2 regions of the Sporosarcina sp. OR05 genome follow, and region 1 is predicted to be linked to the other one. Evidence: predicted binding sites of a transcription regulator. Region 1 holds the regulator's gene; the other holds the start of a gene.

Region 1 (6,025 bases):
GACCCTGTTCTCTGTAAGTGGAGCTATCGATTCATGTCCTCTTCAATACATTTCGAATATAATACTCATTAGTATAAGGAATGTCTCAGAAAATTGCAAGTGACGATTTGTCCTTCATGTCAATTCCGATTTCTAAGGTTGGAACCTTTCAATTCAATCGGTTTACTTACCGTTTTAATGCGTTCCATAATTCTCGCTGCTTTAACCTCTTCCTTTTCACCTCGTTGCGTATACGCTAAGTGATGCTCCAACTCTTTAAAATTATAGTTCGAGGTAAAGAAAGTAGGCAATTTCTCTGCCATTCGGTATTGTAAAATCGTACCTAGCACTTCATCTCGCGCCCAGGCAGAGATGGATTCAGCACCAAAATCATCTAACATAAGGACTTCCGCTTTCTTCACAAAGTCAATCTTGTCATTGAACGTTTGGTCTTGAATCGATTGTTTAATTTCCCGCAGAAACTCGGGAATATAAACAATGACTGTCCTCACTCGACGATTAGCAAGTTCATTCGCAAGTGCTCCAAGAATATAAGATTTGCCCGTTCCAAATGGCCCGTAAATGTAGAATCCGCGCTCCGGCAGTTTTCCTGTCTCACTGTATTCACTAAGAAATTGTGCGGCTGCTTCAATTGCAATAATGCGACTGTCATCATGCTCTAAATTGACATGGTGAAGACGCGCTTCCATCACATCTTTTGGCATGTGCATACTATCAATCATATTCGTAATGTTTCGTCTTTCATCGTCAACCAATTTATTCGGACATTTAACATAATCAATGTCAATGAACCCTTGCGACAAAACAAGTTTTGGTTCAAAGCCTTTCATTACGTTTATGCACCCATCCAGATGTGGACACTTTTCACATTGATGTGAAGCAGACACAAACTCATATAACTTCATTAAACTCTTCTCAACAACTGCTTTGTCAATGGAAGCCGCATGCTCTTCAATAAACTGTTGAACAGCGGGAGATTCCATCACTTCATTTCGCACCGCTTCATATCTAGCCGCCAACTCTGACGGATTGACAACCCTTCTTAATGTACTTCCGATTCGCTCCACCTATTATTTCCCCTCCGTTCTCATCGCATCTAACTTGGCGATTAGTTGACGACGTTTTTCATCCATGGATGGGTCAACATCCTTTTTGTTAGCTTGTTTACGATCATCTGTTTCATCGTTTTTACGGAACCACTCCGGCAGCTTCTCTTCTCTTCCTTGCCTTTGTTTTCGAGAGTTTGTCTGATTACTTCCTTCTTTTTGCCATTGCATATATTGGTCGTGCTCTTTTCTAGACATGTCCATTGCTTGCTTTGCAGTTGTAATTTTTTTATTAGCCCAGTGAGACGCAATCCGTTCTGCATAGTTTTTCGTTATTTTCCCGTCATTTCGGATAATGACATAATGTAACAGGACATTGACAACGCCAACTGTAAAACCGTGTACCGTTACTAAACGTTCAGCAAGCTGCACATCGACAGGAAGTGGTTCTTTCCCTGTATAATCCCTTAACATTTCTCGCGGCGAGACCGTTTCCATGTACTGTAAAAGTTCATCTTCACGAGTGACAGGTTCTTTTTTAAGAGGAGGTGCTTCCTTATGAAAAACTTTTTCAAGTTTAGGGGCATTACGAGAAATATTCAGCTTGTAGAAATCTGTAGCAGCTTTTCGTAAGCGTTCTTCTGGTAGATTCAAATCTTCATCCAACGCCATCATAATTACTTTTTGCATATCCATTGGCGTTAGTGAATAAAGAAATGCCAGTTTCCCAATAAACTCTTTTGAGACGGAAGCAAGTGCAGATTGAGGTACCATTTGTTCTGATAACCCTGCCCGAAGAAGTTGGAAATCAAAATCAAAGTTGGCAAATGGCAAGCCTTCTGACACCGATTTCCCTGATAGTTTCGTTGGTTCCTGTTCAATTTCCGATCCACTTGAACGGATCGGCTTGTAGACGTCGAGAAATGTACGGGAAACTTCATTATAGCCATCCATTTTTTGATCAGAGAGGGTAAACCGGGCTTTTAATCCACGGTACGCATTTTCACCAATCTTACTGAATAAAAATGTGGACAATAAGGGATCTTCAAAGAAAGATTTCGCATCCATCGGCGGCAAAAGTTCATAGATGAACGAGCGGTCTTCACTCTCTTCCTTACAAAATGTCCGCAATAGGCCAATCGCTTCAAGAGAGATTCTAGCTTCAAAAACTTGACCAAGTGGCATAGTCAGTAAGTTCATGAGGTGGTAGTGATTGTATTCACTATCAAGATTCCGCTCTGCATCCGCCCATAACGACAAAAACAGACTCATCGATTGCGGTCCGATAAGTGGTTGGTAAAACAAAGTGAGGAGTTGTCGATCATAATCCGAAAATGGATGCGACATCATGATTTTATAAGTGTCAATCGGTTGTAATTCTTGATATAGCATATTGTCGGAGCTCCTCTCTTTCAGGCTTCAAAGCTTAATTTCTCTCTTTTTTCGTTTGTAAATTTTGGAGTTCTTCAATGAAAACCGTAATGTCTTTGTATTGACGATAGACAGATGCAAAACGGACATAGGCAACTTCATCGACATCCGCCAATTTTTCCATCACCATTTCCCCTACGTTTTCTGAGCGAATCTCCACTGTCCCTGAACTTCTTAACTCTTTTTCAATATGATAAACAATGTTTTTAAGAGCTTCCAGATCAACCGGTCTCTTTTCACAAGCCCTTATCAATCCTCGTAATAATTTCTCGTTGCTGAATTCTTCCCGTGTACCGTCTTTTTTGACGACAATGAGCGGCATTTCTTCGACCTTTTCAAAAGTCGTAAAACGAAATGCGCATTTCTCACATTCTCTTCGTCGCCGAATAGATCGATTCTCTTCAGCTGGTCTGGAATCGATGACTCGGGTGCCATTGTAATGACAAGCTGGACATATCATTTTAGCTTCCTCCGTATTTCCGTATAGTCCTTTGATTATAACAGATGTTCAAGGGAAAAATCGAAAAGGATGTAAGAAAGATTTAGGGAATCACGACGAAAAAGAGGTTGTCTGCTTACTGTCAAGAACAGCCACCAGGCATTGTTCAACGCCTGATTCCCATTCTTAACGAAGCGACAACCTCTATGAATTATTGACCTTACGCTTTCAATTTGTTATTCAATGCATTTGCAACTTTCTTCGTCAATTCTACAACACGTGCAGAATAACCCCACTCGTTATCGTACCAAGCAAGCACTTTTACTTTGCGATCACCCATGACAATTGTCGAAAGACCATCAATTGTTGCAGATTCTTTCGTTGTATTAAAGTCGATCGAAACAAGTGGCTCAGTTGTGAAACGAAGAATGCCTGCCAACGCACCATTTGCAGCTTTGATAAATGCTTCATTTACTTCTTCGACTGTAACATCCTTTTTCACATCCACTACGAGGTCGACGAGAGAGACATTCGGCGTTGGTACACGTAAAGCCATACCATGAATTTTCCCTTCAAGCTCTGGTAATACAAGTGACAATGCCTTAGCCGCTCCAGTCGAAGTCGGTATGATTGATTGTGCACAAGCACGAGCACGACGAAGATCCTTATGTGGATTATCCAAGTTCTTTTGATCATTCGTATACGAATGAACAGTCGTCATCAAGCCGTTCTCAATTCCAAAAGTATCGTTCAACACTTTTGCAACAGGAGCAAGACAGTTTGTTGTACAGCTAGCATTTGAAATGACATCATGCTTTTCAATGTCTAATTTTTCATCGTTTACACCTAAGACAATCGTTACGTCTTCGTTTTTACCAGGTGCAGTCAAAATCACTTTTTGTGCCCCCGCTTCAAGATGAAGAGCGGCTTTTTCACGGGCATTGAATACGCCTGTCGCTTCTATTACAATGTCCACACCAAGTTGTTTCCATGGTAATTTCAATGGATCACGCTCAGCTATTAATTCTACACGCTTTCCATTTACTACAAGAGCATTTTCCTCTACAACGACCTCACCATCAAACACTCCATGATTTGTGTCATACTTAATCAAATGTGCTAACGTTTCAGCCGGATACGATGCGTTCACTGCTACTACTTTCACATCGTCCTCCATAATAATTTGGCGGAAAACCATGCGTCCGATGCGCCCAAACCCATTAATCGCTATAGAAGTAGTCATGAAATAAATCCTCCTGCATAATGTTATACTTTATATCGTTTATCCGTTAATTAGTATAGCATAATTTATGTAGGAACAAAGAGTTTGTGAACAAAATTACAATGTTCCACTTTTCAGAGAATACTTTCATGCTCGAGCACCCCATTGTTGCAATATGTGTTCCAACTGTCTCTCAGTCTCTTCTCTCGTGCCATCGTTAGAAATTACAGCATCAGCAAGGTCTTCTTTTTCAATAACCGGAATTTGGGAACGTATCCTGGCATCTGCCTCTTCTTCGGTTAAGTTGTTACGTTCCATTAATCTCTCACGCTGGATAGAAGGCGTGACCGAAACGACAATAATCTTTTCAACGAAAGATTGCAACTTACTTTCAAACAAGAGAGGGATATCCATAATGACTGTCTGTGCACCTTTGTGCAACCATTCATCTTTTTGACGAAGCATCTCTTTCCGTACAGCGGGATGCATAATCGCATTCAACCTCTGCCGTTCTTCTTCATTATTGAATATTCGATGCCCTAGGCGTTCCCTGTTCAATGTCCCGACTTCCGTTAATAGATCTTGACCAAATACATCTACAATCTGGGAAAGTACCGGACTTCCGGGCTCAACAACTTTCCTTGCAATCTCATCCGCATCGACAATTGCATAGCCTTTGTTCTTCAGCATATTTGCTACTGTACTTTTCCCGGTTGCAATACTACCAGTCAATCCAATAATCATGCACCTACCTCCTTCATCTCTGGCATTTGGGGCAGTAGACAGAAGTTCTTCCCGCAATCTTCATGCTCTTCGTATCACGTCCACACGTTTTACAATGTTTTTTTCCGTACATTTGTAGACGTGTCTGCATCGTGCCTGCTTCACCATTAATGTTACGATAATCAGAGATTGAACTCCCACCTGCATCAATACTTTCTTGTAGCACCATTACGATTTCCTGAAACAATGCACGCTTTCTTTCTTCACTTATACGTTCAGCCGCTCTGGCAGGATGGATATTCATCCGAAACAGTGCTTCTGTTGCGTAGATGTTTCCACATCCTGATATGATTTGTCCATCCATGATCACTTCTTTGATCGGTTTCCGTGCATACTTAGGCAATTTAGCCATTTCAATAAAGTGTTCGATGGCAGCCTGTTCGAATGGCTCTGGAGCCATCTTCAATAACGGCGTATAGTCATCTTCCTTATTTAATAAGCGCAATTCACCAAATCTGCGAATATCCGAGTAAATTAAGAAACCGCCATCTTGCATTTTCATCACGACATGTATATGGTCTCGGAACCTTTTCTCTTTCACTTCATCTGGGCTATCCACGACGAACCAAGCGCCGGTCATCCCTAAGTGACTGACGAGTAAATGGGATTGTCCTTCTTTCTCTAGATGAAAGTAAATATATTTGCTTCGACGTGTAACATTCTTAATTGTCATTGCTGGTAATTCTGTTATAAAGTCGTCTAACGTTTTTCCTTTTACGATCGCTTCTTTTCCTAGCTCTTTTGATTGTTTGATAACTGAAGAAACTTCCACTTCAACAATCGTCCGACCTGAAGAAGCGGGGGCCAATTCACGTACGACCCCTTCCACTTCCGGTAGTTCTGGCATAGCAATTCCTCATTTCGTATCGTACCAAGACAAGCCGAATGCAGATTCCACTAGTAACGGTACATCCAGTTGCAGTGCAGATTCCATTACTTCAGGTACGATTTCTTTCAATTTCTCTATTTCGTGTTCAGGAGCCTCAAAAATCAACTCATCATGCACTTGGAGCAGCATGCGCGCTTCCATTTTCTCAGCTTCCAATCGTGCATCCATGTCAATCATCGCTTTTTTTATAATATCTGCAGCAGTTCCTTGAATCG
Region 2 (6,025 bases), 270 kb from region 1:
CGAGAGTGGCCTTCCTCTCACCGTAGAAAACGTCCAAGCGTCTTCTCGCTTGCACTATCGTTGCGGCAGTAGTTTTCTATTGTTTACGGTCATCGTCGGGATGTTCATTTATTTCCTCGTACCAACCGATCCTTTTTGGCTTCGTATTGTGAACCGCATTCTGTTAATACCTGTTGTCATCGGTGTTTCTTTTGAGGTGTTGCAATTTACAAATAGCCTTCGGAATATCCCCGTCTTGAAGTTTCTAGGGTATCCTGGACTCTGGTTGCAATTGTTGACAACAAAAGAGCCTGACGACAAACAAGTGGAAGTCGCAATTGCTTCGTTCAACAAGTTATTAGAGATTGAAGAAAAAGGCATTGAAAACATCGACATCTTAAAGTCCACAACTGAAAAAACAGTGAATACAACTGTTGCTGCGAACTAAAAAGGAAGTGCCGCTAGTGGCACTCCCTTTATTTTTTGTTCAATAATTTACAAACCACATTTCAACTGTGCGTTACAGTTTGTGCACGTGTTACAGCCACCCATTTCTTCTACTGTCCCTTTTCTACATACCGGACATGTGTTACCGACTTCCGAGCCAATAGTCACATTTGTAGAACGTAAATCGTGAACAGTATTCACAAGAACGACTTTGCGTTGTTCAATGACTTCTTCCGTCATTTCATTGTTGTCCATGACATTCTCTTCAGCTTTTAGCGTCAACACTTGTGAATCACGGCTTCCGTCTACATAAACAGTACCGCCCTTTGCTCCGCCTTTGTAGAGACGCTCGTACACACTTTCCACTTGTTCAACTGTATAGCCCCGTGGTGCATTGACTGTTTTAGAAATCGAGCTGTCAATCCAACGTTGGATGATGCATTGGACGTCAGCGTGCGCTTCAGGAGATAAGCTCATTGACGAAACAAACCAGTTTGGCAACTCATTTGGATCCGCTTCAGGATGACGTGTTAAATATTCTTCAACAATTCCCGCTTTCACTTCAATGAACTTCCCTAATCGACCACTACGGTAATACGTGAATGAGAAATACGGTTCCAATCCCGTACTAACACCTACCATTGTGCCAGTCGATCCTGTTGGCGCGACCGTTAATAAGTGCGAATTTCGAATGCCGTGTTCCAAAACGCCATTTCTGATATCTTTCGGCATTTTCTTCATGAACCCTGTTTGGATGAATGCATGACGCAATGCAGCCGTTTCATCATCATTTTTACCGATTAAGAATGGGAAGCTCCCTTTCTCTTTAGCGAGTTCAATAGACGTCCGGTAAGCGGTCGTAGCGATCGTTTCAAACACTTGTTCAACGAGTTCGTTCCCTTCCGGTGAACCGTACTCTTTTTCACAATAAATCAGCAGGTCGGCTAAGCCCATTACACCTAGTCCTACACGTCGTTCACCAAGTGCTTGCTTTTTATTCTCTTCAAGGAAATAAGGGGTTGCATCAATTACGTTATCTTGCATACGCACACCGACGCTTACGGTTTCTTTCAATTTCTCGAAATCTACAGTCTTCGCTTCTTTATCCGCAAACTCTGCTAGATTCACTGCTGCAAGGTTACAAACGGAATAGGGTGCTAACGGCTGCTCACCGCATGGATTCGTTGCAACAACTTGTTGCCCGTATGCTTTTGCATTCGTTTCCTTGTTCGCATTATCAATAAAGAAGATACCCGGTTCCGCTGAATACGTAGCACAGATATTGATGAGATCCCATAATGCTCTTGCTTTAATTGTACGGTAGACACGCACTTCATGTCCTAAACGTTCCCATTCACGGACGTCTCCAACTTTGTGCCATTGTTCGTTATAGACATTCATTTGTTCTGCTGTATACTTTTCAACTGCTGGAAAACGAAGCTCATACGCCTCGTCGTTTTCTACAGCTTTCATGAAATCGTCCGTTAACGTTACGGAAATGTTTGCACCCGTTAAGAATTCAGGGTTGTGGACAGAATACGTACCGCCATCTTTTAACTTCATTTCTGCATCACGGATAATTGCTTCATTGAAACCACCCATGCCAGGAATCGTTCGGTAGTTCAGAATCCCTTGATACATCGCTTCCTCTTGTTGAGTTAGAGGTGTGAATTTCAATTTTTCATTCGCTAGCTTTTTAATCAATTCCTCTTCTGTGTTTTCCAAAAGAAATCGGAGAATTCTCGGGTTCTGCATTTTCGAAATGATAAATTCACAAATATCCGGATGCCAGTTCGCAAGCATGATCATCTGTGCACCGCGGCGGCTTCCGCCTTGTTCTACTAGATGCGTCAATTTTGCAATGTCATCTAGCCAAGAAACAGATCCAGAAGACTTCCCGTTCACACCTCTTGCCAGCGTGTTGCGGGGACGTAGTGTTGAGCCGTTTGTCCCGACTCCACCGCCACGACTCATAATTTCCATCACTTGTTTACGATGATCTGAAATACCTTCACGCGAATCCGCTACGAACGGCATCACGTAACAGTTAAAGAATGTCACTTCCGTTTCAGAACCAGCCCCATATAGAACACGACCTGCCGGGATGAAGTTCAAGCGTGCCAGTTGATCGTAGAACAGTTCAAAGGATTGTTGACGCTTGTCCTCCGTCGATTCAACGGAAGCTAGACCTGTTGCATTTCTTTTAGCGATTTGCTCGTAAAATACTTCCAGCGGTTTCTCAATGACATCTAGCGGCCGAGTGATAACTCCGTTTTCTTGCTCATCCACATTGTCGATAGACGTCCGGTATTCAGGTTCAATCCAGATAGAAGCAGTGCCTTTTTCCATGTCAATGGATTTGATAAAACCTAGTCCTCGTGCAGGAAATTTCGGATCCTCTTTCACTGTCAGAACGACAAAGTCACCTGCTTTTAAAGTCTTTTTCTCTGTGTCCTTGAAAGAGTAGCGATCAATCATGACGAGACGAGATACACCACTATGTACAATCTTCATGTCATCCGTGATTGGATGTACCTGTGGAAACACCGCAATATCCTCATTTAATTGCGCAATGTCCAACACAGGATTTTGTCCACTTGAAACTACAACCATCTTACATTCTCCTTCACGGAATATATTACACACCACATCTAGTGTGTTAACTAGTAAATAATCTACTACATATTGACACACGCTTCAACTTGTAGTATTTTACACATTTTAACAAATCGCATACCTACTCGATTTCATTCATGAAAAATAGAACAAAAGATATAGTGTTCACTTACGGTATGTCCATTCATCGTTTGCGTACTTCTTTTTCTCTATTTCATGCACAAACTGCTTTTGTTCAATCGACAGCTCCAATGGTTGTAATTGTATAGATAGCGCTTTTTCAAATCCTTTCGAAAACGCATCAATACAAGCATCAATAGAAATTTCTTTATCTGTCAATCGATCGATGGCAACCGCTTTGTTCGGAAGGCTTTCAAGCATACGTTTACGCGATTCCTCGCTATCGAATTTAAACAATGACACTAACTTTTCCTCGTCTAAACTAAGTAAAATAGCGCCATGTTGCAAAATCACACCTTTTTGACGTGTTTGAGCACTTCCCGCCACCTTTTTCCCTTCGACGACTAATTCATACCAGCTCGGTGCATCAAAACAAACTGCACTTTTCGGACGCTTTAAATCATCACTTTGTTTCTTTGTTTCAGGAACGGAAAATTCAGCGTTCAAGCCTAAGTTCCGGAATCCTTCCAGTAAACCTCCTGAGATCACCCGATAGGCTTCAGTTACAGTCTCAGGCATGTTAGGATACTCTTCCGTCACAATGACACTATAAGTAAGTTCATGTTCATGCAATACACCCCGTCCACCTGTCGGCCGACGTACAAACCCTAATTGATGTGCCTCTACGGCTGCCATATCAATTTCCTTTTCAACACGTTGAAAATAACCGATCGATAATGTTGCAGGCTCCCACTCATAAAACCGCAGAACCGGTCCGATTTCGCCTTGGCTATGCCACTCCATTAACGCTTCATCAAGCGCCATATTGTAAGACGGTGAACACTTTCCTGAATTGATGAAATGCCATACTGTTTTTGACATAACGTTTCCCCCTATTAACTGCAATGCATTTCATTTTATCATTCTCATTGAACATGTGCTACTCATTCTTTATAATGAATGTATAGATAGAAAGGGGAAAATTGATTGTGAGCAGCTTATATATTCTTATTGCACTTCTCGTTGCCATCGTAGTGTATTTCGTTATTACGATGTTGCGTGTGCGTAAATCAGTTACAAATTTAACACAAGAACAATTCATTGAAGGGTATCGCAAAGCACAACTAATCGATGTGCGCGAACCAAAAGAATTCGAATCGGGGCATATTTTAGGAGCACGCAATATTCCGTATTCACAATTCAGACAACGTTTTAAAGAGATTCGTCCAGACAAACCTGTCTATCTATACGATCAAAACGGCGGTAAAAGTTCTCGTGCTGCAATGTTTTTAAAGAAAAAAGATTATGCACACTTGTACCAATTGCAAGGTGGATTCCGTACGTGGACCGGTAAAGTAAAAAGCAAGTAATCATCTCTAATCACGAAGTAAAAAAAAGTTCTTCCAATTAGGAGGAACTTTTTTACTATTTTATGCTTATAAACAAAATCGGAACGAACAGCTAAAAGGAGATCCGTGAAGAGGGATCTCCTTTTGCAATTCATTTATTAAACATTCACAAGCTCTTGTTCTTTCGTGTATCGTAATACTGGTTGACGTGCCGCTTTTGTTTCGTCAAGACGGCTAATGACCGTCGTATGAGGTGCTTCTTGAACGATTTCAGGGTTCTCTTCAACTTCTTTTGCAATTTGAATCATTGCATCGATGAAAGAATCCAATGTCTCTTTTGACTCTGTTTCTGTTGGTTCAATCATCATTCCCTCTTCAACATTTAGCGGGAAGTAAATTGTTGGTGGATGGAATCCGAAATCGAGCAAGCGTTTTGCCATATCCAATGTACGTACACCCAATTTCTTTTGGCGACGTCCGGATAAAACAAATTCATGTTTACAATGTTGTGTATATGGAAGATCGAAATAAGGCTCCAGTCTTCGCATCATATAGTTCGCGTTTAACACAGCATATTCGGTAACGGCTTTCAAACCATCTGGACCCATTGAACGGATATACGTATACGCACGTAAATAAATTCCGAAGTTTCCGTAGAACGGCTTCACTCGACCGATAGATTGAGGACGATCATATTCAAACGTATAGCGATCTTCTTTTTTCACTAATACTGGTTTTGGCAAGAACGCTGCTAAGTCTTTCTTGACACCAACTGGACCTGATCCTGGTCCACCACCGCCATGCGGTCCTGTAAATGTTTTATGCAAGTTCAAATGCACCGCATCGAAGCCCATGTCTCCTGGACGTGCTTTCGACATAACAGCATTTAAGTTCGCGCCGTCATAATACAACTTGCCGCCAACCCCATGTACAATCTCAGCCATTGTAAGAATTTCCTCTTCAAATAAGCCTAGTGTATTCGGGTTTGTAAGCATTAATGCTGCAGTATCTGGTCCTACTTTAGATTTCAAATCTTCAATGTCGACGAGTCCTAGCTCGTTAGACTTCACCGTAACAGTATCAAAACCTGCAACTGTTGCAGAAGCAGGATTTGTTCCGTGCGCAGAATCCGGAACAAGTACTTTCGTACGGTTGAATTCTCCATTTGCTTCATGGAATGCACGGATCATCATGAGTGCTGTCCATTCTCCATGAGCACCTGCCGCCGGTTGAAGCGTCACTTCATCCATTCCTGTAATTTCTGATAAATGCTCCTGAAGGTCATACATGATTTCCATCGCGCCTTGAACCGTAGATTCATCTTGCAATGGATGGATATGCGCAAAGCCTGCATAACGAGCTACCGCTTCGTTAATTTTCGGGTTGTATTTCATCGTACAAGAACCTAGTGGATAAAAACCAGTATCTACACCATGGTTACGGTTTGACAACGCAGTATAGTGACGCATAATATCAAGCTCTGAAACTTCTGGTAGTTCAGCACTTTCTTCACG

What was found. The regulator NrdR, encoded in region 1, represses ribonucleotide reductase genes. The targets are predictions, from matches to a motif close to AACACNATATATNGTGTT.
Region 2: a site for NrdR is predicted at 3,068-3,085, ahead of NRI27_RS03530 (vitamin B12-dependent ribonucleotide reductase). Genes of this name have one in related genera too.

What each region holds. Positions count from the first base shown of each region.
Region 1 covers NZ_JANKJL010000001.1:472,285-478,309, reverse strand. The annotation lists T-box leader at 1-55, opposite strand, end outside; gene dnaI (primosomal protein DnaI) at 120-1,067, opposite strand; gene NRI27_RS02170 (replication initiation and membrane attachment family protein) at 1,071-2,438, opposite strand; gene nrdR (transcriptional regulator NrdR) at 2,473-2,937, opposite strand; gene NRI27_RS02160 (glyceraldehyde-3-phosphate dehydrogenase) at 3,137-4,159, opposite strand; gene coaE (dephospho-CoA kinase) at 4,286-4,882, opposite strand; gene mutM (bifunctional DNA-formamidopyrimidine glycosylase/DNA-(apurinic or apyrimidinic site) lyase) at 4,896-5,768, opposite strand; gene polA (DNA polymerase I) at 5,778-6,025, opposite strand, start outside.
Region 2 covers NZ_JANKJL010000001.1:737,614-743,638, reverse strand. The annotation lists gene NRI27_RS03535 (DUF1385 domain-containing protein) at 1-427, shown strand, start outside; gene NRI27_RS03530 (vitamin B12-dependent ribonucleotide reductase) at 475-3,039, opposite strand; gene NRI27_RS03525 (lipoate--protein ligase family protein) at 3,208-4,044, opposite strand; gene NRI27_RS03520 (rhodanese-like domain-containing protein) at 4,152-4,532, shown strand; gene gcvPB (aminomethyl-transferring glycine dehydrogenase subunit GcvPB) at 4,670-6,025, opposite strand, start outside.